DNA from 2 places in the Mesorhizobium kamtschaticum genome. Region 1 is predicted to be linked to the other one. Evidence: predicted binding sites of a transcription regulator. Region 1 holds the regulator's gene; the other holds the start of a gene.

Region 1 (5,645 bases):
GTCATAGCCGACGACCGGAATGCCTTCGTCCAGCGCCTTCTGCACGGCCGGGCCGATGGCCGAGGCATCCTGCGCCAGGATGATCAGCGAATTGGCGCCCTGCGAGATCAGGCTTTCGACATCGGTAAGCTGCTTGCCGGGATTGGACTGCGCATCGGCGGAGATGTACTTGTCGCCGGCGGCCTCGATCGCCTTCTTCATGGCGGCTTCGTCGGTCTTCCAGCGCTCTTCCTGGAAGTTGGACCACGAGACGCCGATGACCTTGTCCTTCGCCTGCGCGACCGACACAAGCGTCAGCGACATGGCGACACCCGCCAGGATGGCGGCTGTGAATCTCTTCATGATATTCCTCCCTGCGCCGAGTATGGCGCGACCAAACTGGCCCGAAGGCCGGCACAGAGGCTCTATTTTTTCGAGCCTCGAAAAAACACTGATCCAACACCGGAACGCTGTCAACAACGATTCTGATGGATTTTGATGCCCTTGTGAATTTTTTTCGAGCCTCGGAATAAATAAATGACAGGACGGGCCGCTTCTGCCAGTATTTGACCGTGTCGTCGGCAGCGTTCGAGGGGCCGGAGGAACCGCGGCGACCAGGAGGATGTGGGAAAGATGTCGGTCGGAATCCGCCACGACGATCTGCGCCGGCGCAACCGCGCCATGGTGATTACGGCCGTGCGCCGGGCCGGTCGGCCCTCGCGCACCGAGATCGCAGCGACCACCGGCCTCAGCCATTCGACCATATCGGCGATCTCTTCCGACCTGATCGGCGAAGGCATACTGGCCGAGAGCAAGCCGAGCGAGGCCGGCGCACTGAAACGCGGCAGGCCGCAGGTCGGCCTCGGCCTCAATCCGGAGGCCGCGGCTGTCATGACCGTGGTGCTGTCGCTGAATTTCCTCTCCGTCGCCGTCATCGACTATGCCGGCCAGGTGGTATCAGAGGAACAGCGCCGGCTGGACACGCTGACCATGTCGCGCGAAGCGCTGATCGGCGAATGCGTCGCCATCGTACGGCGGCGCCTCGACGATCCCGATATCGACGTGCGCAGCGTCGCTCGCATCGCGCTGGCGATCCAGGGCATCACCGACACCGAGGCCCGGGCGATGCTCTGGTCGCCGATCACGCCGCAGACCGACATCGCCTTCGCCGACATACTCGAAGCCGAGTTCCGCATCCCCGCCACCATGGAGAACGACTGCAACATGATGGCGGTGGCGCTGCGCTGGCGCGATCCCGAGCGCTACCGCGACGACTTCATCGCCATCCTTCTGTCGCACGGCATCGGCATGGGCCTGGTGCTGAAGGGCGAGCTGTTCACCGGCACTCATTCCTCGGGCGGCGAGTTCGGCCACATGATCCACCGGCCAGGCGGCGCGCTCTGCCGCTGCGGGCGCCGCGGCTGCGTCGAGGCCTATGCCGGCAACTATGCCATCTGGCGCAACGCCAGGCAGCTCAGTGAGGACACCGAGCCGGTCGCCGACGTCAGCGACACGCAGATGCGGGCACTCGCCGCCACCGCAAGGGAAAGAGACGGACCTGAGCGCGAAGCCTACCGCAAGGCCGGCGAGGCACTGGGCTATGGCCTCGGCAGCCTGTTCGCGCTGATCGATCCCGCACCCGTCGCCATGGTCGGCGTCAGTGCCGCCGCCTTCGACCTGATCGAGCCGGCATTGCGCGAGGCCATCGCCCAGACCGCCGGCGGCCAGCACTCGAAATCGATTTCCTTCGACACCGAACCGAACGAACTGCCGCTGATCCGCGAGGGCTGCGCCATGCGTGCGCTGACCTTCGTCGACCAGGAGATTTTCGCACCGGGCGTGCAGGCACGAGCTGGCGCCGGAAAGAGCGTGGCCTGAGCACGACCGATGTCCATGATGAAGAGCTACAAGAACCGACTTGGCGTGACATATTACCTGCCGGACTTCGGCCCTCCCGTTCACTGGCTCATGAATGTCTCGTCCGGAGACCCGGATCTGCCAGTCGTGTACTATTTCGAATGCGATGCTGAGAACCTTGGTTGTCGGGCAATCCACGTATACGCCGATGGTCGCGTGCTCCTCGCATATCCCGGAGGCCTCAACGGCGATCACCTGCCCGAAGGGGAACTGCCGACAGTAGAAGAGGTCGAGCAAGGTGACTGGCAAGTCCGCGAGATCACCAAAGCTGAATTCGACGCGCTTTGGGCTGCGCTGTCTCGCCTGGAAGGCACCGAGTGAACCCCAGACCGCCGTCTAATCTTCCCGAATAGCGTAGCCCGCACCGCGGATGGTGCGGATGACGTCCGGCATGCGGCCATTGTTGACCGCCTTGCGCAGCCGGCCGACATGCACGTCCACCGTGCGCTCGTCGATGTAGATCGTCTCGCCCCAGACATTGTCGAGCAGCTGGCTGCGCGAGAACACGCGGCCGGGATGGCGCATCATGAATTCGAGCAGACGGAATTCGGTCGGCCCGAGCCGGATCTCGCTCTTCTTGCGATAGACCCGGTGCGATTCACGGTCGAGCACGATGTCGCCGACCTTGAGCACACTGGACAGAACTTCCGGCTTGGCGCGGCGCAGCAGCGCCTTGACGCGAGCCATGAATTCCGGCGTCGAGAACGGCTTGACCAGATAGTCGTCGGCGCCGGTGGAGAGCCCACGTACGCGGTCGCTTTCTTCACCCCGCGCGGTCAGCATGATGATCGGCAGCCGCTCGGTCTCGGGCCGCATCCGCAGGCGCCGACAGAGTTCGATGCCGGACACCGCCGGCACCATCCAGTCGAGCACCAGAAGGTCGGGCACGTTCTCCTGCAGGCGGATTTCAGCCTCGTCGCCGCGCGGCACCACCTCCACCTGGTAGCCTTCGGATTCAAGATTGTAACGGAGCAGCACCCCCAGCGGCTCCTCATCCTCCACCACCATAATGCGTGGCGCGATCATCGATTGGTCACCTCTTGCGTCAGGCCGCGGGCGCCGACATCGCCGTCTCGTCCTGCTTGGGACGATTAGCGGGCAACTGCGTGCCGGTCAGGACATAGTAGGCGTTTTCGGCAATGTTGGTCACGTGGTCGCCGATGCGTTCGAGATTCTTGGCGCAGAACAGCAGATGCGTGCAAGCCGTGATGTTGCGCGGATCCTCCATCATGTAGGTCAGCAGTTCGCGGAAGACGGAGGTGTATTTGACGTCGATGCGTTCGTCGTCGGCGCGCAGCTTCGCCAGTGCCGCGGCATCGCGCGCCGCATACTCTTCGATCACGCCCTGCACCTGGATCAGCACCAGCTGTGCCATAGCGTCGATGGAATGCGACAGGTCGCGCGGCGTGGCGCTGAGACCGACGGTGCCGACGCGCTTGGCGATGTTCTTGGCAAGGTCGCCAATGCGCTCGAGATCGCCAGCCATGCGGATCGAGCCGACGACATGACGCAGATCGTCGGCCATTGGCTGGCGCTTGGCGATCAGCGTGATGGCGCGGTCGTCGAGTTCGCGCTGGCGCGCGTCCATGATGGCATCGTCGGAGACCACGCGCTGTGCCAGCGCATTGTCGGAATTCAGCAGCGCCTTGGTGGCGCCACCGACCATCGAGCCGGCTAGATCGCCCATGTCGCTGATCAGCCTGCTGATCTGTCCGAGATCCTCGTCGAAGGCTGCGACTGTGTGTTCGGCCATGATCCTGGTCCTCGTATGCGTGAGATCAGCCGAAGCGGCCGGTGATGTAGTCTTGCGTGCGCTTCTCGCGAGGCGACGTGAAGATCTTCTCGGTTTTGTCGAACTCGACCAGTTCGCCCAGATACATGAAAGCAGTCTGCTTCGAGACGCGCGCCGCCTGCTGCATGTTGTGGGTGACGATGACGATCGTGTAGTCGGCCTGCAGCTCGTCGATCAGCTCCTCGATCTTGGCGGTCGACAGCGGGTCGAGCGCCGAGGCCGGCTCGTCGAGCAGGATGACTTCCGGCTTCACGGCCACGGTACGGGCGATGCACAGCCGCTGCTGCTGCCCGCCTGACAGGCTGAGGCCGCTGGCATTGAGCTTGTCCTTGACCTCGTTCCACAGGGCTGCGCGCTTCAGCGCCTGCTCAACGCGGCCGTCCATCTCGGCCTTGCTGATCTTCTCATAGAGCCTGACGCCGAAGGCGATGTTCTCATAGATCGACATCGGGAACGGCGTCGGCTTCTGGAACACCATTCCGATCTTGGTGCGCAGCAGGTTGAGGTCTTGCGAACGGTCGAGAACGTTCTGACCGTCGAGCAGCACCTGGCCCTCGGCGGTCTGCTTGGGATAGAGTTCATAGATGCGGTTGAAGACGCGCAGCAGCGTCGACTTTCCGCAACCCGACGGTCCGATGAAGGCGGTGACACTGCGCTCGGGCAGCGATAGCGTGATATCCTTCAGCGCCTTCGACTGGCCGTAGTAGAAGTTGAGGTTCTTGACCTCGATCTTTACCTTGGCGGCTGCCTCGGCGGCGATCGTCATGTCTGGAGACAACATCTGGCTCATTTGTCCTCTCTGCGTCCGGTCAGGCTGCGCGCAACGATGCTGAGCGCGAGAACCGTCAATGTGATGATGAGTGCGCCAGTCCAGGCCAGCTGCTGCCATTCCTCGTAAGGGCTGAGAGCGAACTGGAAGATGGTGACTGGCAGGCTGGCCATCGGCGCGTTGAGATTGCTCGACCAGAACTGGTTGTTCAGCGCCGTGAAAAGAAGGGGTGCCGTCTCGCCGGAGATGCGGGCGATGGCCAGCAATATGCCGGTGACGATGCCCGACATTGCGGCGCGGTAGGCAACCGACTTGATGACCACCCAGCGCGGCGCACCGATCGCGGTGCCGGCTTCGCGCAAGGCGTTGGGCACCAGGTTGAGCATATCTTCAGTGGTGCGCACGACGACCGGGATGACCAGGATGGCAAGCGCGACGGCGCCGGCGATCGCCGAGAAGTGCCCCATAGGCCGCACCATCAGCTCATAGACGAACAGGCCGATAATGATCGACGGCGCCGACAGAAGGATGTCGTTGATGAAGCGCACCACGGTGGTGAGTTTCGAGAAACGGCCGTATTCAGCCATGTAGGTGCCGGCCAGCACACCGATCGGCGTGCCGACGATGATGCCGATGATGGTCATGACGATGCTGCCGTAGATAGCGTTGAGCAGACCGCCGGCATCGCCGGGCGGCGGCGTCATTTCCGTGAAGACCGCAAGATTGACACCTGAAAGGCCCTTGTAGAGCAGTGCGCCGAGGATGAGCGCCAGCCAGGCAAGGCCGATGCCGGCGGCGGCAACGCACAGCGTCATCATCACGCCATTCTTGCGCTTGCGGCTCTGGTGAAGCGACGTGGCTGTCGACATCGGTCAGGCTCCCGTGCGGGCGTCGATGCGCATCAGCATGTAGCGTGCGATGGCAAGGATCAGGAAAGTGATGACGAACAGGATGAGGCCGAGCGCCACCAGCGAAGAGGTGTAGAGATCGCCGACCGCTTCGGTGAATTCGTTGGCGATGGTCGCGGAGATCGTCGTTGCCGGCGCGAACAGCGAGGTCGAGATGCGGTGCGCGTTGCCGATGACGAATGTCACCGCCATGGTTTCGCCGAGCGCGCGGCCGAGGCCGAGCATGACGCCGCCCATGATGCCGATGCGGGTGTATGGGATGACGACGCGGCGGGTCACT
Region 2 (5,645 bases), 700 kb from region 1:
ACAGTCCACAGGCCGTCGGTGCGGCCGGTCGCCTTCGGTCCCTGGCCGTCGGTGGCGACCCACAGGCGACCGGCCGAATCGACCGCGCAATTGTCGGGCATGCCGAACCAACCATTGGCCGTCGTTGCCGTCGAGAAGGTGGCGCCGACATCGGCAACCGAGGGATCCCCGCATTTCAGGAGCACTTCCCACTTGCCCTTGGTTGACGTGAAATCGCCATCGGTCTCGGTGATCTCGATAATGCGGCCGAAGGCATTTTCGGCGCGCGGGTTGGCGGCATCGACCTGTTCGGTCTTGCGCTTCGAATTGTTGGTCAGCATGACATAGACCTTGCCGTTGACACCATTGGGCTGGATGTCCTCGGGCCGGTCCATCTTGGTGGCGCCGAGCAGATCGGCGGCGCGCCGCGCCTCGATCAGCACGTCGGCCTGGCCAGCAAAGCCATTTTCCGTCGTCAGCGGCCCCTGGCCGAAGACGATCGGCAGCCAGTCGACCGTGCCGTCCTCGGCGAATTTGGCGACATGCAGCGTGCCGTCGTCGAGCAGGTCCTTGTTGGCGGCAGGATCGTTGGCGTTGAACGTGCCCTTGGTGACGAATTTGTAGACATAGTCGAAGCGCTCGTCGTCGCCGAGATAGAAGACGACGCGGCCGTCCTTGGCGACGATCGATTCGGCGCCCTCATGCTTGAAGCGGCCCATGGCGGTGCGCTTCCTCGGCGTCGAGGTCGGATCGTTGACGTCGACCTCCACGATCCAGCCGAAGCGATTGGGCTCGTTCGGCTCCCTGGCGAGGTTGAAGCGGTCGTAATGTGCGCCCCATTCATAGGCGCCCTCCGGAATGCCGAGACGCTTGTAGTTGGCGGCTTCCTTGTGGCCCTCCGGCAGTTCGCCGGAGAAATAGCCATGGATGTTCTCCTCGGCCATTACATAGGTGCCCCACGGCGTGACGCCGCCGGCGCAGTTGTTCATGGTGCCGAACACCTTGGTGCCGGACGGATCGGCATTGGTCTTGACGCGGTCATGGCCGGCGACCGGACCCGACAGCGCCATCTCGGTGGTCGAGGTGATGCGGCGGTTGAGCTTGCCGTCGCGCACCACTTGCCACTTGCCGCCGTCCTTGCGGATTTCGACGATGGTGCCGCCATGCGCCGCCATTTCGACATCGACCTGCTCCTTCGAGAGCGGCGCGACCTCGGCCTTCTTCTTCCCATCCTTCTCGACGATCGAAACGATGCCCGGGAACATCAGATGCGGGTTGGTATATTCATGATTGACCACCAGCAGGCCGTGCTCGGCCGAGCCGTCGATCGCGATGTAGCCGACATAGTCGTTGTTGTAGCCGAACTGCCTGGCCTGCGCCTGCGCCGACTGCTTGGTCGGATCGAACTCCGGCGAGTCGGCAAACAGCGGATCGCCCCAGCGCAACAGCACGTCGGCGTCGTAGCCCGGCGCGACATGATGCTTGTCGTCGATGCCGGCCTGGAGCTCGTCGAATTTGAAGGCTGAGCCTTCCGCGGCGCGGGCATCGTCTGCAGCGATCATGGCCAGCGGGCTGACGGTGGCGGCGATCGCCGAGACGGCGAGCGATCCCTTCAGGAAACCCCGGCGCGAGAACCGTGCGGCGATGATTTCGCCCATGGTGCGGTTGTCGGTGGGGTTGATGGCCGGTCCGTCGTTTTCCTCGAGCAGGCTGGTGCGGAATCGGGCGTCGGGAGCGCGATGTTCGGTCATGAGAGCCTCTGGCTTTGGAGTGGCTGGAGCTTGTTGCCTGTTCGACCCCTTACGTCAGGCCGATCACATTTTCGTGACATCATACAAGCTGCAATGCCCGGGGCGAGGCGACTTGTTCGCACCTACCTCGGACTTTGGTCCAATCTTGCGCTTGCAAAGGTCCTGGAGGACAACCGCAGCGGTCGGAGGTCGCTTCCGGTCACTACATCTTTCGGCGATGTTGCTGGTTGCAACGTTGGGGTGGGCGCGCCGGCTCAATCGACGGAGAATCAGGAATGCACGGTTCGATCACGGCCCGTTGTCGCCGGCTGACGCTCGTTTCGGCGGCGGCTCTGGCGCTGACCGTCGTCCCTTATCGAGTTTCCCTGCACGGCTCCGCCCCCGGAATCGACGCTGTCACCGCACAAGCCGGCAAGGGCGGGAATGGCGGTGGCAACAACGGTAACGGAAACGGCAACGGCGGTAGCAAAGGCGGCAATAGCGGCAACGGCAACGGCAACGGCAACGGAAACAGTGGCGGCGGTAACAACGGCAACGGCAATGGAAACGGCGGCAATAGCGGAAACAGTGGCGGCAACAACGGCAACGGCAACAGTAACAGCGGTAACAGCGGTAACAGCAGCGGCGGCAATTCCGGAACCGATGACGGTGGCGGCGATACGGGATCCGGCAAGGGCCAGAACGACCAAGGCGCCAGCCATGTCAACGCAGCGACTGGCGACAAGGTCGAGATGGACGGCAACAAGATCACCGTCACGCATCCCGACGGCATAACTGAAAACATCGAGAACGGCCGTTTCAGGATGAAGGATGCGCTAGGGCGCACGATCATCGACCGTCAGGCCACGCCGGCCGATGTCAGCCGTCTCACGGCCTTGTGAGGCTGGTCAACAGGCAACGACCAGCTTCACAAGTCATCTCCGCCGCCCCCGGCGGAGGTGACTTCTTTTTGTCCGGCCACCGCGCGGTTCGGCGATGGTCTGACTCTTTGTTTTGGCGAAATCCTCGGGGGAAAGCGTGCTTTCCCCGGGAAAAACCGCTTCATACTTTTCCTGGAATTGCCCTAAGAGCGGTTCCCGTCCCGGTCGCGCAGCTCGCGCATCATCAGAGCCGCTTCAGTGCGGTTTCGCACATGGAGTTTCGACAGTACCCCGGTCATGTGGTGCTTGACCGTCTTCTCCTGCAGCTCCAGGCGCAAGGCAACCTCCTTGTTGCTGAGGCCTTCCGCCACCAGCCGCAGGATTTCCGTCTGTCGTTCGGTCAGGTGCCGCAACCGATCCGCCACGCCGTCGACAGGGTGCGGCGACTGGAGATCGGAAAGCAGCCGCGCCGACAGCGTCGGCGTAAGATAGCTCTCACCGGCCGCCACGTTGCGCAGGATGTCGGCGAGCGCGCGCGACCCGACACCCTTGAGGATATAGCCTTGCACCCCTGCGTTCAGGGCCTTGGTTACATCGGTATTGGCCTCCGAAACGGTCAGCATGACGATCTTCTGCGCGGGATGGTCGGCAAGGATGCTTGCAACCGCGGTCAGGCCGCCGCCCGGCATGGAAATGTCGAGCAGCAATATGTCGGGCTGCACGGTCGAGGCGATGCGTTCGGCGTCCTGCGCCGTCGCACCCTCGCCGACGATCTCGAAACCTCCGATCTCCGACAGGCTGCGCGACACGCCTTCGCGAAACAGCGGATGATCGTCGACAATAGCGATGCGAATGGTGCCGATCATGCTTGCTCCTCGACCGAAAGACTGATCACCAATCGCGTGCCGTGCGCTCCGGTCAGGGTCTCGAAGTGGCCGCCGATACTTTCGACCCGCTCCCTGAGGCCGGCGAGCCCCAGCCCCTCTGCCCGCGCCGGATCGAAGCCCGGCCCGCCATCCGACACCTCGACAAAAAGCCTGCCATTCTTCATCCCGGCACGCACCGCCTGGTTCTGGCCCGCCCGTGGCGATAGGCATTGTTCAGCCCTTCCTGCACGAAACGATAGATGCTGATCTTCTCGGAGGCGCCGGGTTCCGGCAAATGCCTGGGCAGTGTGAGCGTCACCGACGTTCCCGTCCGGCGCTGATGTTCGTCGACGGCCAGCCGCAATATGTCCATTGCGGCGGCCGTCTCTATCTGCGGCAGCACGAGGCCGGTGCAGATGCCGCGTATTTCGCGCATCGCATCCTCCAGCGTCTTGCGGATCATCGCGACCTCTGTCGAGCGGCTTTCGCCCCAATCGCCCTCGCCGGAAAAGATCGGGCTGTCCATGCGCAGCGCCGCCAGGGCCACGAGTTGCGCCGGTCCGTCATGCAGGTCGGCGCCGATCCGGCGCAAATATCGTTCGTTGAGTGCGGTGGCGCGGCGGGACGCCCGCTGCACACGCTGGCGCAAGGCGCTGTTTTGCGTCACCAGGCCCTGCAACTCCGACACCTGGCGGCGCAGTGCCCCGCGCTGATCGTCGATGGTGCGGCTGGCGCGCAGCACGATGCCCGACAAGAGCAGAAACGCCGCCAAAGTGGTGCCGGCCACGACCAGCCAGCTCGACAGCAGGGCGGAAGCCAGCGTGGCCTTGAAATCGCTGGCGATCTCGTAGAATTCGGTGACGGCCACCACCTCGCCGGACCAGGGCGCGCGCACGGGATTGTAGATCTCCAGCAGCGGCACGCCGATAGCCTGCTCCTTCTCCTCCTCATCGTCGAACGTATCGAATTGGGCGGTGACGTTGCCCTGGAAGGCGGACCGCAGATTGTCGGTCAGATCGAAGCGGCGGCCGATCAGGGTCGCGTCTTTCGCATAGAGCACGGTGCCGTCGCGCCGCCAGAGCCTGAACGAGAGCAGGCGCTTGCCGAGCGCGCCCTGGCCGAGCGTCTCGTCGAGCGCCTGCTTTGCGGAATCGCTGAGCTCCTCGCGCTTGCGCAGGTCGGGCAGCAGCGGCGCGATCACGCTATCGACATAAAGCGCCGTCGTGGCGGCCGAATTGCGGATGACGCCTTCCCGGATCTGCGACGTCACCCAGGAGCCCACCACCAGCATGACGGCCAGAAGGCCAAAGCCGCCGGCAACGAGGAATTGCAGGGCAAGAGAAAGCTCGCTCCAGCGCCGCGCCAAGTTCTGCAGAATACGACTCATTAACCCCCCGCCGCCCTTCCATCGACAGCTGGACGACAGCGGCACATTGAGCCTCAGTCTTGCCGTTGCCAAGACCTTCGTTAGAACGAGGTCGCTTGACGTCTCGGCGTGCTTCGGAAACAAGGTCCGCGGCACACGCGGCGGCAGCCGCTTCGAGAGGGACGGACGTTGAGTTTTTCGGGATTGCTGCAGCTTGGCTTTTCGACGGTGATCTTCCTTTTGGCGGCGACCGCCGCCAAGCAATGGGGACTGGCGCCGAGCCTGGGCAAGATCCTGTTGACGCTCGCGCTCTATTCGCTGGGCAATCTGATCATGCTGCGGCTGATCCGCGAATTCGGCATGTCGGTGTCGTTCAGCCTCTCGGCGGTCATCCAGCTGGTCTCGGTCAACGTGGTGGCGCTGGTGTTTTTCGGCGAGCGCGTCAACGCGCTGCAGGCCAGCGGCATCGTGCTGGCGATTGCCGCGGTGGCGCTGATCACGCTCGGGCCCTATTTACAGGGGCGTTGATAGAATGAAAGCTGCGACACCGATCCGATGAAAGACACCGCAAGCACCCTGCTCAGCCGCATCGAATTCCCGGTCCTGCTGGCCGGCCTGGTCATCGCTGGCGGGATGTGGGGGTTCGAGGAATTGATGGAGGTGGCACGGGCCACCACGCCGCACGCCTTCGACACCGAAATCCTGCTTGCCTTCCGCCAGGCGGGGCAACCCGGTGTTCCGATCGGGCCGCCATGGCTGGAAGGGGCGATGCGCGACATCACCAGTCTCGGCAGCACCAGCGTGCTGGTGCTGATCACGACGG

What was found. Region 1 encodes PhoB, which activates phosphate uptake and scavenging genes when phosphate is short. Its sites were predicted from a motif close to TGTCATNNANCTGTCAT; they were not measured.
Region 2: the regulator PhoB is predicted to act here: its motif matches at 1,793-1,809, upstream of AC0V7N_RS05230 (PhoX family protein).

What each region holds. Positions count from the first base shown of each region.
Region 1 covers NZ_CM149691.1:1,790,122-1,795,766, reverse strand. Annotated here, with positions in the region: gene xylF (D-xylose ABC transporter substrate-binding protein) at 1-342, opposite strand, end outside; gene AC0V7N_RS08825 (ROK family protein) at 613-1,857, shown strand; gene AC0V7N_RS08820 (DUF6881 domain-containing protein) at 1,873-2,217, shown strand; gene phoB (phosphate regulon transcriptional regulator PhoB) at 2,233-2,922, opposite strand; gene phoU (phosphate signaling complex protein PhoU) at 2,942-3,649, opposite strand; gene pstB (phosphate ABC transporter ATP-binding protein PstB) at 3,675-4,478, opposite strand; gene pstA (phosphate ABC transporter permease PstA) at 4,475-5,326, opposite strand; gene pstC (phosphate ABC transporter permease subunit PstC) at 5,330-5,645, opposite strand, start outside.
Region 2 covers NZ_CM149691.1:1,092,464-1,098,108, reverse strand. Annotated here, with positions in the region: gene AC0V7N_RS05230 (PhoX family protein) at 1-1,730, opposite strand, end outside; gene AC0V7N_RS05225 (hypothetical protein) at 2,006-2,611, shown strand; gene AC0V7N_RS05220 (response regulator) at 2,794-3,456, opposite strand; partial or broken gene AC0V7N_RS05215 (sensor histidine kinase) at 3,453-4,843, opposite strand; gene AC0V7N_RS05210 (hypothetical protein) at 5,012-5,350, shown strand; gene AC0V7N_RS05205 (phosphatase PAP2 family protein) at 5,378-5,645, shown strand, end outside.